DNA from 3 places in the Pseudomonas sp. MH9.2 genome. Region 2 is predicted to be linked to each of the others. Evidence: predicted binding sites of a transcription regulator. Region 2 holds the regulator's gene; each other region holds the start of a gene.
The links. The regulator FliA, encoded in region 2, starts transcription of late flagellar genes. The targets are predictions, from matches to a motif close to CTAAAGTTTNNNNNNNNNNNGCCGNTAA.
Positions count from the first base shown of each region.

Region 1: the regulator FliA is predicted to act here: its motif matches at 4,176-4,203, upstream of RHM55_RS14065 (methyl-accepting chemotaxis protein).
Region 3: the regulator FliA is predicted to act here: its motif matches at 3,656-3,683, upstream of RHM55_RS09490 (flagellar protein MotY).

Region 1 is NZ_CP133784.1:2,979,289-2,985,185, forward strand. It holds gene RHM55_RS14055 (accessory factor UbiK family protein) at 1-226, shown strand, start outside; gene RHM55_RS14060 (YifB family Mg chelatase-like AAA ATPase) at 411-1,904, shown strand; gene RHM55_RS14065 (methyl-accepting chemotaxis protein) at 2,093-4,069, opposite strand; gene RHM55_RS14070 (LysR substrate-binding domain-containing protein) at 4,261-5,181, opposite strand; gene RHM55_RS14075 (NorM family multidrug efflux MATE transporter) at 5,362-5,897, shown strand, end outside.
Region 2 is NZ_CP133784.1:1,184,686-1,190,582, forward strand. It holds gene RHM55_RS05420 (chemotaxis protein CheA) at 1-136, opposite strand, end outside; gene RHM55_RS05425 (protein phosphatase CheZ) at 170-958, opposite strand; gene RHM55_RS05430 (chemotaxis response regulator CheY) at 978-1,352, opposite strand; gene fliA (RNA polymerase sigma factor FliA) at 1,616-2,356, opposite strand; gene fleN (flagellar synthesis regulator FleN) at 2,353-3,186, opposite strand; gene flhF (flagellar biosynthesis protein FlhF) at 3,298-4,620, opposite strand; gene flhA (flagellar biosynthesis protein FlhA) at 4,632-5,897, opposite strand, start outside.
Region 3 is NZ_CP133784.1:2,020,443-2,026,339, forward strand. It holds gene RHM55_RS09475 (hypothetical protein) at 1-351, shown strand, start outside; gene RHM55_RS09480 (hypothetical protein) at 870-1,148, shown strand; gene RHM55_RS09485 (argininosuccinate synthase) at 1,370-2,587, opposite strand; gene RHM55_RS09490 (flagellar protein MotY) at 2,717-3,622, opposite strand; gene pyrC (dihydroorotase) at 3,750-4,796, shown strand; gene rnt (ribonuclease T) at 4,793-5,476, shown strand; gene RHM55_RS09505 (bacterioferritin-associated ferredoxin) at 5,767-5,897, shown strand, end outside.

The DNA.
Region 1 (5,897 bases), 1.8 Mb from region 2:
TGGCCACGCCTCTCGCTTGTTCAACGGCGAAACGCCTGTCCCGCGCAACGAATTCGAAACCCAGTTCAAAGCCCTGCTGCAAAGCGGCTTCAGCAAGCTTGATTTAGTGAGCCGCGAAGAGTTCGACAGCCAGATGACCGTCCTCGCCCGCACCCGTGCCCGCCTTGAAGCGCTGGAAGCCAAAGTGACCGAGATGGAAGCGAAACTGACGCCACCGGCAGAGTAACAACCGCGCGACTTCTGGACGCTCACCGTCCAATCCCGGTGGGAGCGAATTCATTCGCGAAAAAAACTACGCGTCCCGATTGCTCCCATACAGGGCTATCCATTCACACCCTGTATCGATTCCTCGCCCCAGCTTCCCCCCGAATTCCCGCAGGATGCGGTTCTTCAGACATCAAGGAATGATCATGTCTCTCGCCATCGTGCTCAGTCGCGCTCAGGTGGGTGTGGAAGCGCCAGCCGTCACTGTCGAGTGCCATCTGGCCAACGGGCTTCCCGCGCTGACGCTGGTGGGCTTGCCTGAAGGCGCAGTCAGGGAAAGCAAGGATCGGGTCCGCAGTGCCATCCTCAATTCCGGCCTCGAATACCCTGCCCGCAGAATTACCCTCAACCTCGCGCCAGCCGACCTGCCCAAAGACGGTGGGCGTTTCGATCTGGCGATTGCCCTGGGTTTGCTCGCCGCCAGTGGGCAACTGCCTGCTCACGCGTTACAGGATGTCGAATGCCTGGGTGAATTGGCGCTCTCGGGCGCTATAAGGCCGATACAGGGCGTCTTGCCTGCCGCACTGGCTGCTCGTGCCGAGGGCCATACGTTGATCGTGCCCGCGGCCAATGCCGAAGAGGCGTGTCTGGCGTCCGGGTTGCGGGTGATTGCAGTCAATCATCTGCTGGAGCTGGTGGCACACTTCAATGGCCGGGCCCCGATTGTCCCCTACGAATCCAGCGGCCTGCTGCACCTGAGCAAACCCTATCCAGACTTGAGCGAGGTGCAAGGCCAGACCGCCGCCAAACGCGCATTGCTGGTGGCGGCGGCGGGCGCGCACAATCTGCTTTTCAGTGGGCCTCCCGGCACCGGCAAGACGCTCCTTGCCAGCCGTCTGCCAGGCCTGTTGCCGCCACTGGATGAACATGAAGCTCTGGAGGTCGCCGCAATTCAGTCGGTCGCCAGCCAGAGTCCTCTGACCAGTTGGCCACAGCGGCCCTTTCGGCAGCCCCACCATTCCGCCTCAGGTGCCGCGCTGGTGGGTGGCGGCAGTCGTCCGCAACCCGGCGAAATCACCCTTGCCCACCATGGCGTGCTGTTTCTCGATGAGCTGCCCGAGTTTGATCGCAAAGTGCTGGAGGTGCTGCGTGAGCCACTGGAGTCCGGGCACATCGTCATTGCCAGAGCCCGCGACCGGGTACGCTTCCCGGCGCGCTTTCAGTTGGTGGCCGCGATGAACCCCTGCCCTTGCGGCTATCTGGGCGAGCCCAGCGGTCGCTGTCGTTGTTCCACCGAGCAGATTCAGCGCTACCGCAACAAGCTTTCCGGCCCGCTGCTGGATCGCATCGACCTGCACCTGACCGTAGCCCGCGAAGCCACGGCACTCAACCCCACCCCGCAAACCGGCGACGACACCGCCAGCGCCGCCGCCCTCGTGGCCCAGGCCCGCGAGCGGCAACAACGGCGCCAAGGCTGCGCCAACGCCTTTCTCGACCTACCGGGCCTGCGCAAACACTGCTCGCTGTCCAGCGCCGACGAAAACTGGCTGGAAACCGCCTGCGAGCGTTTGACCCTGTCACTCAGGGCCGCACACCGCTTGTTGAAAGTGGCAAGAACGCTGGCTGATCTGGAACAGGTCGATGCGATTGGGCGCAGCCATCTGGCCGAGGCGTTGCAGTATCGGCCGTCGAGTAATTGATGGGGTCACACGCAGAATAAGAGCCGCGAAAAGGCCGGCACAGCCCTCCGGGGCTCGTGAGGCCAACCCTTTTCACGACCAGTGCACAGTCGATTACGCGGCCAAGCTTTTTAGCGAGAAACACTTCACAAAAGCTTGATCGGCAGCAGCGTATCTAAAAGAGGTTTTCGGTGAACGCAAACCTTGTATCACCGAAACCGATTGACCTCTTTGCGCAAATCCGCTGCCAGTTCGTCCAGTTCTTTCGCGGTGATAGCCAGGTGGGAGACGACTTCGCGCTGCTCGCTGTTGGCCATGGCGATGCTCTGCAGGTTGCTGCTAAGCAAGGTAGCGGTGCTGCTTTGTTCTTGGGTGGCGGTGGTGATGGCAGCGAATTGTTCGCCTGCGGAGCGGCTTTTTTCGTCGATCTGGGTCAGGGCGGCTGCGACTTTTGCGTTGAGTGAAAGGCCTTCCTGCATGAGCGCGTTGCCCTGTTCCATGGTGCTGATCGCGTTTCCGGTTTCTTGCTGAATGCTCACGATCATGCCTGAAATCTGGTCGGTCGCCTGACGGGTGCGCAAAGCCAGATTACGCACCTCATCCGCTACCACCGCGAAACCACGGCCTTGTTCGCCGGCACGGGCAGCTTCAATCGCGGCGTTGAGAGCCAGCAGGTTGGTCTGCTCGGCAATCGAGGTAATGACGCCGACGATCCCGCCGATTTCCTGAGAGCGCTGGCCCAAGGTGTCAATCACCGTGGCCGTGCCTTTGAGCGAGGACGCGATCTGCTCAAGAGATGCCGAAGCTTCATCCATTGAGGTGCGGCCAATGCGGGTCTGCTGAGCGTTCTCCTGCGCCAGGCGCTCGGTGCTGCCCATGTTGTCGGCGATGTTCAATGAGGTGGCGCTGAACTCTTCCACGGCGCCAGCCATGCTGGTGATCTCCCCGGACTGCTGCTCCATGCCTTCGTAGGCCCCCCCTGACAAGCCGGACAGCGTCTGAGCGCGGCCACTGACTTCCTGTGCCGCGCTGCGGATGTGCGCGACCATGTTCGACAAGGCTTCACCCATCTGATTGAAGCTGCGCGCCAATTGACCGATTTCATCGTGACTGGAAACATTCAGACGCGCGCTCAGGTCGCCCGCGCCCAGGGCTTCAGCCTGACGAACCAGATCCGACAGTGGTTGCAACTTGCGGCGTAACAGCCAGATCGCCGCGCCGACCGCGATCAGCATGGCCAGCAAGCTGCCGATTGCCAATTGTGTGCCGACGCTCCAGGTCACGGCGCTGATTTCGGTTTTTGGCATGCTCGCAAACACTGCCCACGGGCCGCCCGCAAAGGCCACGGCGACGGTATAGAAATCTTGCGTGCCGTCATTCCAGAAATGACCTGTGCCTGGGCGCTTGACGAAGTCGGCCAACGTTTGCGTTGCCTGATCCAGCGCCTTGACCCCGGCAGGCGCCACCAGCCAGTGATTCTGCTCATCCAGCAGGGCCAGAGAACCCGTCGTGCCGATGCGGAAATTCTTCAGGTTCTCGAATTGGGTATTTTGCGCGCCGGTGTAGTCAAAGCCGACGAACAAGGCGGCAATGATTTTGCCACTGCTGTCACGCACCGGGCTGTACTGAGTCATGTAGTAATGCTCGAACAACAGCGCCCGGCCGACGTACTCCTGACCTGCCATCAGTCGGTCATAGGCCGGGCTCTTGCGATCCAGCAAGGTGCCGATGGCCCGCGAGCCATCTTGCTTGCTCAGCGACGTACTCACACGAATAAAATCATCGCCGCTACGCACGAAAATCGTCGCCACGCCGGCCGTCATTTGCTTGAAGTTGTCGACCTCGGTGAAGTCGTTATTCAGGACGTGGTCCCCCAACAACAGGCTTGGTGCCTGCACGCCCGCAACCGTCACGGGGTTGTCTGCCTGCAGGCTCAGGCCACCGCTAAACCGTTTCTCGAACAACCCACTCAAGCGCTGGGTGCTTTCACGCAGAGTGCTGTGAAACGTATTCAGTTGATCGGCCAGCAAACGTGCTTCGCTGGCCATGTGTTCTTCACGAATCGCGAGATTCGCGGCGTCCAGCGAGCGCAACGCGAATACGGTACTGCTGCTGATGACCACGGCCAGAATTACCGCCAGGGCGAGACCCAACTGCGAGGCGATACGAGCACGGGGTTCAGACATGGAAGCTCCTGGCCGAACAGCGGCATCGTTTTGATTTCGATGCCTTGCTCAGCAAAATTCAAAAATGGGGGTCCGTTGAACCTTTTTTAAAAGTCCGACTTATACGGATTCGGCCGACGTGAACAATACTTGAGCTCTGCACTCGGGGATACTGACGAATAACCGCTCAAAAGCCTGTGCCAGAGCTGTTTTCACGTCAGTATCTCAACCTTTGGCAAATCCATTGCGCACACCTCGCCTTGAAGAAACTCGCTGAGCCTGCGCAGACGTTCGCCGCCTGGCCGGGTCTTTGGCCACACCAGATAATAGTTTTCGCCGCTGGCCACGGCGGTGCGCCAAGGCAAGCTTAAACGCCCTTGCGCGACGTCCTCGGCGACCATCAACAAGTCCCCCATGGACACGCCATAGCCCCGCGCAGCCGCGATCATGCCAAGTTCCAGAGTGTCGAACACCTGGCCGCCCTTGAGCGAGATCTGCTCCGACAGGCCCATCCGCTGTAGCCAGTTGCGCCAATCGCGACGGTCGGGGGTCGGGTGCAACAGTTCGGCACTGGCCAACCGCGCGACATCCCAGGGCGGGTCCTGGAGCAACGTCGATGCACCCACAGGGATCAGCAGCTCAGGGAACAGGTAGGTGGCTTCCCAATCCGGCGGAAAATGCCCACGGCTGAGCAACACCGCGCAGTCAAACGGCTCCTGAGTGAAATCCACACTGTCGACATCCATCCAGGCGCTGGTCAATTGCACTTCATTACCAACCTGAAGATGGCGAAACCGGCTCAGGCGCGCCAGCAACCAGCGCATGGTCAGGGTCGAGGGTGCCTTCATGCGCAAAATGCCTTCCTCTGCACGCAAGATGCTGCACGCACGCTCCAACGCCGAAAAACCTTCACGCACTCCCGGCAGTAGCAGGCGCGCCGCCTCGGTCAATTGCAGGTTGCGGCCATTGCGCTGAAATAAACGACAGGCAAAGTGATCTTCAAGCGTGCGGATGTGGCGGCTGACGGCACTTTGGGTGATCGACAGCTCCTCGGCAGCGCGGGTGAACGAGCTGTGTCGGGCAGCGGCTTCAAATGCGCGTAGCGCATAAAGGGGAGGAAGACTACGGGACATACACAACATTCCTACGCAATAGTTGCGCTACTTTACCCCCAACGACTACGCTCGATTCAGATGAGTTTTACTCATGCCAATCATCGGATTTATCCCTTTGTGCCCGCCGTGAGAAATGCCGAGAATCAGTTGCTCACAAAGCCCTGTAAGCCGAGCGCCACGCCTATGCAATCCGTCGCCATCCAAGCACCCTGGATCAAAGAGCTAAGGACCATCCTGCGCTTGGCCGGACCGCTGATCGCCTCGCAAATGGCGCATATGCTCATGGTGTTCACTGACACCGTAATGATGGGTCGCCTGGGACCCGATGCCTTGGCCGGTGGCGGGCTGGGCGCGGCCAGCTACAACCTGATTTCGTTCTTCTGCGTAGGCGTTATCGCTGCCGTCGGCACCCTGGTTTCGATCCGTCACGGTGCAGGTGACAACTTAGGCGCCACGCGGCTGACTCAGGCGGGACTCTGGCTGGCGTGGGGCATGGCACTAATCGCGGCCTTGGTGCTGTGGAACCTTGAGCCCGTTTTGCTCAAGCTTGGCCAGAATGAGGCGAACGTGCACATGGCCGGGCAATTCCTGATCACCCTGCCCTTGGCCCTGCCCGGCTTTCTGTCCTTTATGGCCTTGCGGGGCTTCACCAGCGCGTTGGGGCGGGCCGGCCCTGTGATGGTGATCAGTCTGGGCGGCGTGGCGGTGAACTTCGGGCTTAACTATGCACTCAT
Region 2 (5,897 bases):
GAAAAATTGCATTAAGCAAGTCCGCATCATCAGGTCGGCTTTCCAGCTCGACCAGCTGCTCGGACAATAGCTCGAGAATCTCGCCGGCCTCTACCAGAAAATCCTGAAGGATTTCTTCATCGGCGCCGAAGCTCATTGGGGTGCTCCCTAAAATTAACCATCAACCGACCTAGAAGCCCAGGCTGGATAGCAGATCGTCAACATCATCCTGTCCGGACACAACGTCATCACGCTTATCGGCATGAATCTGCGGACCTTCACCCTGAGACAGATGTTTTTCTTGTTCTTTTTCTACGCGTATCGATTGATGGTCATGTTCGATCCCGGCAAAACGATCGACCTGACTGGCCATCAGTACCAGTTTGAGCAGGTTGCTTTCGACTTCCGTGACCAACTGGGTCACGCGCTTGATGACCTGACCGGTAAGGTCCTGATAATCCTGAGCCAGCAAAATATCGTTGAGGTGGCCCGACACTTCCCGGGTTTCCTTTTCGCTGCGCGTCAAAAAACCATCGACACGCCGAGCCAGCTCACGAAATTCTTCGGCGCCGATTTCGCGACGCATGAAGCGTCCCCAATCGACACTCAAAGCAGCAGCCTCAGTGCCAAGCCCACCCACCAGCGGTGTACTGAGCTCCACCAGATCCATCGTGCGGTTGGCCGCTGCCTCGGTCAGCCTGACCACATAGGACAGCCGCTCGGTAGCATCATTGATCTGCGAGACTTCCTCGGCTTGCGGCGTGTTCGGGTCAATCTGAAAATTGACGATGGCACTGTGCAGTTCGCGAGTAAGTTTGCCGACTTCCTGATACAGGCCGCTGTCGCGGGCCTTATTAAGCTCATTGATCAGTTGCGCAGCGTCGCCGAACCGGCCCTTTTCAAGGCTATCGACCAACTCGTGTGCGTGTTTTTTCAGGGTCGACTCAAAGTCGCCCGATGACGAATCTGTGTGCTCCATAGAGCCCTCGCGGCAAACATCAGCTATTGACGCGCTCGAAGATCTTTTCGATCTTTTCTTTCAGCACTTGAGCCGTGAAGGGCTTGACCACGTAACCGTTCACACCGGCCTGAGCAGCTTCGATGATCTGATCACGCTTGGCTTCAGCCGTTACCATCAACACCGGTAGATGCTTGAGGCGTTCATCTGCACGCACATGGCGTAACAGATCGATGCCGGACATGCCAGGCATGTTCCAGTCAGTCACCAAAAAATCGAAGCTCCCGCTTTGCAGCATCGGCAGCGCGGTAACCCCGTCATCCGCCTCAGCCGTATTGGTAAACCCCAAGTCACGCAACAGGTTTTTTATGATCCGCCGCATCGTTGAGAAGTCATCAACGATGAGGATTTTCATGTTCTTGTTCAATTCGACCTCCAAGCAGTCTTTAACGCATTCAGCACCTGAATACGCTGTTCAATCAAAAACCGGCGCAGCACACAACGGCTGCACGAAAACGACGACGAGCTTGGTAAATCAACAGGTCGGGAAACGGGCACAGCAGGTCTTACAGGACCCTGACTGACCGGCTCCTGCCTAGTCCTATTTTCTTCGCACGCAACGCTTTGCACAGCCAGCCTGCAGATAGCGCGAAACCACCAAGGGCCACGCACTGCCTGTCAACGCGCTCGCCATTCCCCCAAACGCCCTCGCAAACGAGCTGCGCACTGGCTGTGTAACTGGCTGACCCGCGACTCGCTGACCCCCAATACCTCACCAATTTCCTTAAGGTTCAGCTCCTCGTCGTAGTACAGCGCCAATACCAGTCGCTCGCGCTCTGGCAAATTGGCTATCGCATCTGCTAACGCAGCCTGGAAGCGTTCATCTTCCAGATCGCGCGACGGCTCAAGGTGAGCGCTTGCGCCATCCTCGTGCAGCCCTTCATGTTCGCCGTCCTGCAACAGATCGTCGAAACTGAATAGCCGACTGCCCAAGGTGTCATTCAAAATCCCGTAATAATCATCGAGACTCAATTGGAGTTCGGCCGCAACCTCGTGATCTTTAGCGTCACGACCGGTTTTAGCTTCAATTGCCCGAATTGCGTCACTGACCATGCGTGTATTGCGATGCACAGAACGCGGGGCCCAATCACCCTTGCGCACCTCATCGAGCATGGCGCCACGAATACGAATCCCGGCATAGGTCTCGAAACTCGCACCCTTGGTGGCGTCGTATTTAGTCGAGACTTCCAACAAACCAATCATGCCAGCCTGGATCAGGTCTTCGACCTGCACACTGGCTGGCAACCGCGCCAGCAGGTGATAAGCAATGCGTTTAACCAGCGGCGCATAACGCTCGATCAGCTCGTACTGGGAGTCTTTTGACACCTTGCTGTACATGCGATAGCCGCTGGCTGTCATAGCACCGGTCCTGCACTCGCTGGATGTACGAGCCGCTCAACGAAAAATTCCAGATGCCCGCGCGGGTTGGCCGGCAACGGCCAAGTGTCAACTTTCTGTGCGATAGCTTTGAACGCTAGGGAGCACTTGGAACGCGGGAACGCTTCATATACGGCGCGCTGCTTCTGCACGGCTTTACGTACGCATTCGTCATAAGGCACGGCGCCGACGTATTGTAGGGCGACATCCAGGAAGCGGTCAGTGACCTTGGTCAACTTGGCGAACAGATTGCGGCCTTCCTGAGGGCTTTGTGCCATGTTGGCAAGCACCCGGAAGCGGTTCATCCCGTAATCGCGGTTGAGCAGTTTGATCAGCGCGTAAGCATCGGTGATCGAGGTCGGCTCATCACACACCACCAGCAATACTTCCTGGGCCGCGCGCACGAAGCTGACGACCGATTCACCGATGCCCGCAGCCGTGTCGATCACCAGTACATCGAGGTTATCGCCGATGTCGCTGAAGGCCTGGATCAGACCGGCATGTTGTGCTGCCGTCAGGTGAACCATGCTTTGGGTGCCGGACGCAGCCGGCACGATACGAATCCCGCCCGGCCCCTGAAGCAGCACATCGCGAAGCTCGCAGCGTCCTTCGATAACGTCGGCGAGGGTGCGTTTGGGGGTCAAGCCGAGTAACACATCGACATTAGCCAGACCCAGGTCGGCATCCAGCAGCATGACGCGCCGACCGAGCTCAGCCAGAGCCAGTGATAAGTTCACTGACACGTTGGTCTTGCCGACGCCACCTTTGCCACCGGTCACCGCGATAACCTGTACGGGATGCATGCTGCCCATGTTATTTCTTTACCTTGTGTTGCTTAGACCGAGGCCACATTACTGACTGCAAGTTCGTTGAGAGAACAAAGCAAGGCAGACCATGATGTAGGTACATTCCAGTGTCTTGCTTTACCCAACCCTTTTGTTCGGGCTGTGATAAAGATCCGCGAACATATCCGCCATAGCTTCCTCGCTCGGCTCTTCCTGCATTTGCACACTGACCGCTCGACTCACCAATTGGTGCCGGCGCGGCAAGTGCAAATCATCCGGTATCCGTGGCCCATCCGTCAGATAGGCCACCGGTAATTCATGACTGATTGCCAGGCTTAACACTTCACCCAAGCTGGCGGTTTCATCCAGTTTGGTGAGAATGCAGCCGGCTAGACCGCAACGTTTGTAGCTGTGGTATGCCGCGGTCAGAACCTGTTTCTGGCTGGTTGTTGCCAGCACCAGATAATTACGCGCCTTGATACCACGACCTGCGAGGCTTTCCAGTTGCAGGCGCAGTGCTGGATCGCTTGCCTGCAGGCCGGCGGTGTCGATCAAGACCACGCGCTTGCGTACCAATGGCTCCAACGCCTGACCAAGCGACTGGCCCGGGTCGATATGAGTGACCGGCACATTGAGAATACGGCCCAGGGTTTTCAGCTGTTCCTGGGCGCCAATCCGATAGCTATCCATGCTCACCAGTGCAATATTTTGTGGACCATATTTCAAGACATACCGTGCTGCCAGTTTCGCCAGCGTCGTGGTCTTGCCCATCCCTGCCGGACCGACCATGGCGATCACGCCGCCCTCCTCCAGAGGTTCGACGTCGGGCGTCACGATCATCCGCGCCAAGTGGGCCAGTAACATGCGCCACGCCTGACGGGGTTCTTCAATATCGGTGATCATCGCCAACAGGTCCCGCGACAACGGACCCGACAGACCAATGCGTTGCAGGCGACGCCACAGGTTGGCTTGCTGCGGACGGCTGCCTTGCAGTTGATTCCAGGCCAACGAACCGAGTTGCACTTCGAGCAGTTCGCGCAGACCGTTCAACTCAAAACGCATGGACTCATAAGCATGCTGCCCAGCGACGGGCTCAACGGCAGTGGCCGGAGCGGCTGGACGCGGCGGCTCGCTGAAGGTCGGCTCAATGTGCGAGTCGCCAGCGGTCAACGGCAGGCCGGAATAAAGCTGGCGATTGATCGATGAATCGCTATCGCCACGGGTGCCGAGTTCAGCCTGAGCAGAGACGATGCGAGATTGGGTTTTGCGCAGTTCGTCTTCGAGTTCAATGTTCGGCACACGCGGTGCCAGCGCGGAAAGTTTGTAATCCAGGGCAGCAGTCAGCTCTACACCACCGGCAATCCGCCGGTTGCCAATGATGGCGGCATCAGCGCCCAATTCATCACGGACCAATTTCATGGCTTGACGCATGTCGGCGGCGAAAAAACGCTTAACTTGCATGACTCACTACCTCAGCCGTTGGGCCCGACAGTCGCGACGATTGTGACTTGCTTATTGTCAGGAATTTCCTGATACGCCAGAACATGCATGTTCGGTACAGCCAACCGTCCAAATCGTGACAGCATGGCGCGAACCGGGCCTGCGACTAACAAAATCACTGGCTGCCCCTGCATTTCCTGGCGCTGAGCAGCATCAATCAACGAACGCTGGAGCTTTTCAGCCATGCTCGGCTCGAGAAGAACGCCCTCTTCCTGACCCTGACCAGCCTTCTGAAGACTATTTAGCAATATTTGTTCCAATCTTGGCTCAAGGGTAATGACAGGCAGCTCCGGCTCAGCCCCTACAATGCTTTGGACGATAGCGCGACACAGTCCGACGCGCACCGCTGCGACCAGCGCGGCAGTATCTTGACTCCGAGGTGCAGCGTTAGCGATGGCTTCGGCAATGCTGCGGATATCCCTGACAGGGACGTGTTCAGCCAGCAACGCCTGCAACACCTTGAGCAATGCCGAGAGCGAAAGAACACCTGGTACCAGCTCTTCGGCCAGTTTGGGCGAGCTTTTGGCCAATAACTGCATCAATTGCTGCACTTCTTCATGGCCAATCAGCTCATGAGAATGCTTGTACAGAATCTGATTGAGGTGAGTCGCCACCACTGTGCTGGCATCCACCACGGTGTAACCGAGCGATTGCGCCTGACTGCGCAGGCTGACTTCGATCCACACTGCCTCCAGACCGAACGCTGGGTCCTTGGCGGTGATCCCGTTGAGCGTACCAAAGACCTGACCCGGATTGATCGCCAGTTCGCGATCAGGGTAAATCTCGGCCTCAGCCAGGGTGACGCCCATCAGTGTCAGACGATAGGCGCTGGGCGCCAGATCAAGGTTGTCGCGGATATGCACGGTCGGCATCAAAAAGCCCAACTCTTGGGAAAGCTTTTTACGCACGCCCTTGATCCGTGCCAGGAGCTGACCGCCTTGATTGCGATCCACCAACGGAATCAAGCGGTAGCCTACTTCCAGGCCGATCATGTCGATGGCTGTGACATCATCCCAACCCAGTTCTTTCGAGTCCTGAGCTCGCGTTGGCGAAGGCAAGAGATCCTGCTGGCGCTGGACCTCTTGCAACGCATTGACCTTGACCATGCTCTGCTTTTTCCAAAGCAGATAAGCAACTCCAGCGGCCACCAGCCCCAGACTGATAAAGGACAAGTGGGGCATGCCCGGCACTAACCCCATGACTATCATCAAGCCCGCGGCCACCGCCAGCGCCTTGGG
Region 3 (5,897 bases), 840 kb from region 2:
ATTGTCTTCCCTTGCACCCTGACGCTTATGTTTTTTTTGACATTAAACTTCAACTATAAAGCCCTCTATGCGCCCTCTGACTTCTCCAATGAAAAAAACTTTCTAAAGGTCTCAAAAAAAACCGATCTTTATTCTAAAGACACGCCGCAGCAACCCCCACTCAAAGCGCCTACAAACGGGAATAAGAAGAAATCATTTTCGAAACTCTTGCTCCACCCTGCCAATAGACAGGATGCTTTTTATGGAGGGCCCATCTCCTGTCAGCGCGACTTAGAGAATACCCTATCCCTGCTCACTGTCCAGAACAGCACCTCTCACAGTAACACCCCCCCTCTGCCCGGTGGATTTTAGTGATTAAAGACTGGGACGAACCGATGCCGCATGACGAACTCATTGAGTTAATTAACCGCTGGGCAAAAAGCACACCACACTCCGACATTTCCGCCGTATGGGTAATTGAATCAGACCGTGTTATTTATCTATGAAAACACCCGAATACACGAGAGCGCTGTTCAACTGTTCGTTGCCCGCCGTAAGAACAATACGACAGGCGCCATGGACAACTCTAGAATTAACAACACTTCATTTACTTAATTGCGTAGGCGTTTACCGTGAACACCCACCGAATTATCTTCCAACGCCGTCCGACCGACGATGAAGACCTTAAGCCTCTTAAGACGCGAGCCCTGAGAAATCAAAACCCAAACTATTCCTTTGAATGAGTGACGCGACGCCTCGTATCTAAAAAGCGACTAGTGTAATGAGAAGCCGCCTGCGAATGCCCTCAGCCTTAAAAACTGACGAGCCAACGCTAACGTAAAAACACCGCGCACCGTCAAGGTCCCTCATCCAATTGAGCAGAGCATACAATGACGCTATTAAAAGATTATCACGACACCCAAAAAGCGCTTGAGCAACAACTGTCGTTGCTGGCATCACTCAAAAAAAATTCATCCTTAATAAAGGAGCTTGAGTTCGAGAAAAAAATCAAAGCGCTGATGACGCGCTACCGTAAAACGCCGAAAGACTTGATTACACTTTTCGACACCACAGCACCGCTCACTAACACGACTGTTCACGAACGTCCTGTCACGTACGCAACGGGGGCCAAGAGACTAAAGAAGACACCAGAATCAAAGCCTCAGTGATCCATTTCACGGGTGCACCCGAGACTGCAGAGTTGAATCACAGGACGACCTGGCAGTCCCTATGCGATGACCTGGCAGCGCTGAAAAGCGTTGCCAGACTCAAATTCAACGCTGGCCCTTGACCCGCTTCCATTGGAAAAATGGGTCAAGGGCTATATCGCTTCCGTGCACGAATACCTCAAACAAACCTTGGTTTATTCAATGGCCCCCGGCACCGGCCATCAGAACAACTTACGGCCTTTGTTTGCAGCAATGCGCATGCGCAGAGCATTCAATTTGATAAAGCCGGCTGCGTCCGCCTGATTGTAAGCGCCGCCGTCCTCTTCAAACGTCGCAATATTTGCATCGAACAACGACTCGTCGGATTTACGACCTGTCACGATGACATTGCCTTTATACAGCTTCAGACGCACAACGCCGTTCACGTGGGCCTGAGACGCGTCGATCATCTGTTGCAACATCAGACGCTCAGGGCTCCACCAGTAGCCGGTGTAAATCATGCTGGCGTACTTAGGCATCAACTCGTCTTTGAGGTGAGCGACTTCACGGTCCAGGGTGATTGACTCAATGGCGCGGTGAGCGCGCAGCATGATGGTGCCACCTGGTGTCTCATAGCAGCCACGAGACTTCATGCCCACATAACGGTTCTCGACGATATCCAGACGTCCGATACCGTTTTCGCCGCCGATGCGGTTCAGGGTGGCCAATACTGTCGCAGGCGTCATATCTACGCCGTCCAGCGCCACGATATCGCCATTGCGATAGGTCAGCTCAAGATACGTTGCAACGTTCGGCGCGTCCTCTGGGGACTTGGTCCAGCGCCACATGTCTTCTTCGTGCTCAGTCCAGGTGTCTTCCAGCACGCCGCCTTCATAGGAGATGTGCAGCAGGTTGGCATCCATGGAGTACGGCGACTTCTTCTTGCCGTGACGCTCGATCGGGATGGAGTGCTTTTCAGCGTAATCCATCAGTTTTTCGCGCGACAGCAGGTCCCATTCACGCCATGGAGCAATCACCTTGACGCCTGGCTTGAGGGCATAGGCGCCCAGCTCGAAACGAACCTGATCGTTACCTTTGCCGGTGGCGCCATGGGAAATGGCATCAGCGCCGGTTTCGTTGGCGATTTCGATCAGACGTTTGGCGATCAGCGGACGTGCGATGGAGGTACCCAGCAGGTACTCGCCCTCGTAGACGGTATTGGCGCGGAACATCGGGAATACGAAATCGCGCACGAACTCTTCGCGAAGATCGTCAATGTAGATTTCTTTCACGCCCATGGCTTTTGCCTTGGCGCGGGCGGGCTCGACTTCTTCGCCTTGGCCCAAGTCAGCAGTGAAAGTCACTACTTCGCAGTTGTACGTGTCCTGCAGCCACTTGAGGATTACCGAAGTATCCAGGCCACCGGAATACGCGAGAACCACCTTGTTTACGTCCGCCATGCCATCACTCCACCGGGTTGTACGGAAAACCGGTGATTCTACCGCTCAAACCTGTCAATTTACAGAGGCGCGACAGCTTGTGACGACGAAGCGACAGTTAGTGTCGAGAGTACGACCGATTCATGCCGCTCAGGACGTGGCAGCGGCATTGCTCGCAGCCGCAACAGGTGTGGGCTCATCAGGCGCGACACGTTCCAGCTGGATGTTGACCCGACGGTTGCGTGCACGGTTGGCGGCATTGGTGTTGGGCACCAGCGGATACCGCTCGCCATGAAAGCGCAGGGTTATCTGCTTTTCCTGCACACCTTGAGTCTTGAAGAAGTCCATCACCGCCAACGCCCTGCGCCGCGACATATCACGATTGGTCAGGCGGTTACCACTGTTATCCGAATGGCCATCGAGTTCAATGTGGTTAACGGTGGGATCGGCTTTTAGGAACTCAGCGATGACCTGCAGCTTTGCCCGCGCTGGCGCATCAAGATCGACGCCGTTGCCTGGGAAGCCTATCTGCGCCTGCTTGACCTGTTCGAAATTCATCGGTAGCAACTTGGTGGTACAGGCTTGGTAATCGCTGAACGCCTTGTTGAACCTGACCGGTAACAGCCGCACTTCCACAGCACTATTACCCTCTTGAGAGTAATGACGAATAACCGGACTGCGACCTTCAAGCAAGCCTGCCATCAGGCGCCCGGCCTGGCCCTGGGAGCTATTGAATGGAATGCCGCCATTGCTTACTTTGACCGAGCCCAGATTGATATCACCGCGCCCCGGCTGCCAGGGCGCTGCCGCCGCCAACAGGGTCGCAGAACCCGAGCCGAGCATACTGCCAGTAGCCTTGAGACGAAACGTGGCCTGCTCACCCGCGCGGCGCACGAATTCGCCCACACCGAAATCGGTGATGGGTTGGGTCAGGCGACACTCGAATTTGTCACCTTCGACTTTCCATTCGATACTTTCCAGACGCGTCTGGAAGGTGATAGCCACTGCCGGCAGACTGGCAAACACGCTGAGCAAGGCTAGATAACGCTGGCGCACGGGAGGCTCCACTAGAAAACTGCATACGTCTGGCTATCGGTAACTTCCCGGAAAACTTGATAGCGAGTGCCTGGAAGAGTCTTTTCCGGTAGCATTCCCAGCGAGTTTGACCCGCCTGGAATCCCCAATGTCTGACCGCCTGACCCTTCTGCGTCCCGACGACTGGCACATTCACCTCCGTGATGGAGCTGTTTTGCCTCACACCGTCGCTGACGTAGCGCGTACTTTTGGACGCGCAATCATCATGCCGAACCTGGTGCCTCCCGTGCGTAATGCACAGGAAGCTGACGCCTATCGCCAGCGCATTCTTGCTGCGCGCCCGGCAGGCAGCCACTTCGAACCGCTGATGGTGCTGTACCTGACCGACCTGACCCAGCCGCAGGATATACGCGCGGCCAAGGCCAGCGGGTTTGTCCATGCCGCCAAGCTGTACCCGGCCGGGGCAACCACCAACTCCGATTCCGGCGTCACCAGCATCGACAAAATTTTCCCGGCGCTCGAAACCATGGCTGAAGTCGGCCTGCCGCTTCTGGTCCACGGGGAAGTGACCCGTAGCGAAATCGACGTTTTCGACCGTGAAAAAATCTTCATTGATGAGCATTTACGTCGAGTGGTTGAACGCTTCCCAACGCTGAAGGTGGTTTTCGAACACATCACCACCCGCGAAGCCGTGCAGTTCGTCAACGACGCTTCGGCGAACGTCGGGGCGACGATCACCGCCCATCACCTGCTTTATAACCGCAACCACATGTTGGTCGGCGGCATTCGCCCGCACTTCTATTGCCTGCCGATTCTCAAACGCAACACTCACCAGGAAGCATTGCTCGATGCTGCCACCAGTGGCAGCGCGAAATTCTTCCTCGGTACCGATTCAGCGCCTCACGCCCAGCAAGCCAAAGAAGCGGCGTGCGGCTGTGCCGGTTGCTACACCGCTTACGCTGCCATCGAGCTGTACGCCGAAGCGTTCGAACAACGCAACGCCTTGGACAAACTGGAAGGTTTTGCCAGTGTTCACGGCCCGGCGTTCTATGGCCTGGCACCCAACCGCGACACCATAACGCTGGTCCGTGATGAATGGACCGCACCTACCAGCCTGCCATTTGGCACGCTGTCCGTAATTCCGCTGCGCGCCGGTGAAAAACTGCGCTGGCGCCTGCTAGAGGAACACGCGTGAGCGAAGATCATTTCGACGACGAACAGGACGGTCATGGCGGCGGAGGCGGAGGCGGTTCTCGGCACCCGATGGCTGCCCGTTTCCGCGGCTATCTGCCGGTCGTTATCGACGTAGAAACCGGCGGGTTCAACTCGGCGACCGATGCGCTGCTGGAAATCGCCGCAGTCACGATCGGCATGGACGAAAAAGGCTTCGTGTTCCCTGAGCACACGTACTTCTACCGCGTTGAACCGTTCGAAGGCGCCAATATCGAAGCTGCCGCGCTGGAGTTCACCGGGATCAAGCTCGATCACCCGCTACGCATGGCGGTCAGCGAAGAAACTGCGCTGACCGACATCTTCCGTGGTGTTCGCAAAGCCTTGAAAGCCAATGGCTGCAAACGTGCAATTCTGGTGGGGCATAACGCCAGCTTCGACCTCGGCTTCGTAAACGCTGCCGTCGCGCGCCTGGACATGAAGCGCAACCCTTTCCACCCGTTCTCCAGTTTCGACACCGCGACCCTTGCGGGTCTGGCTTACGGTCAAACCGTGCTCGCCAAAGCCTGTCAGACCGCGGACATCGACTTTGATGGCCGTGAAGCACACTCAGCCCGCTACGACACCGAAAAAACCGCAGAACTGTTCTGCGGCATCGTCAACCGCTGGAAACAAATGGGCGGCTGGGAAGACTTCAACGACTGAAGCCTGTCCTGCTCTCCAAAAACCGGCCCACGTGGCCGGTTTTTCATGTGCGCCATCAGGTGTTTTATAGGAGATGCCGCCCAGTATTCGACGCGGCGCTGTGTTCTGGACGCAAGGGGCGCGCTCAAACCTGTTTACAGGACAAGACTGGCTTATCCGCGACCTCCCCATCGCTCCCTGCCCGGAGTCGACAGCTCTAATCCAGGCCTCAGACAAACTGCTTTGACAAGCATTCTCATTACGATTAGTATCCCCAGCACTGAGTCATCAACCAGCGACGGTTCTCACTTATGTATGTCTGCCTCTGCCAAGGTGTTACTGATGGGCAAATCCGGGACGCGATCCTTGAGGGTTGCTGCAGTTACCGTGATGTCCGCCAAACGTTAGGCGTCGCCAGCCAATGTGGCAAATGCGCGACCGT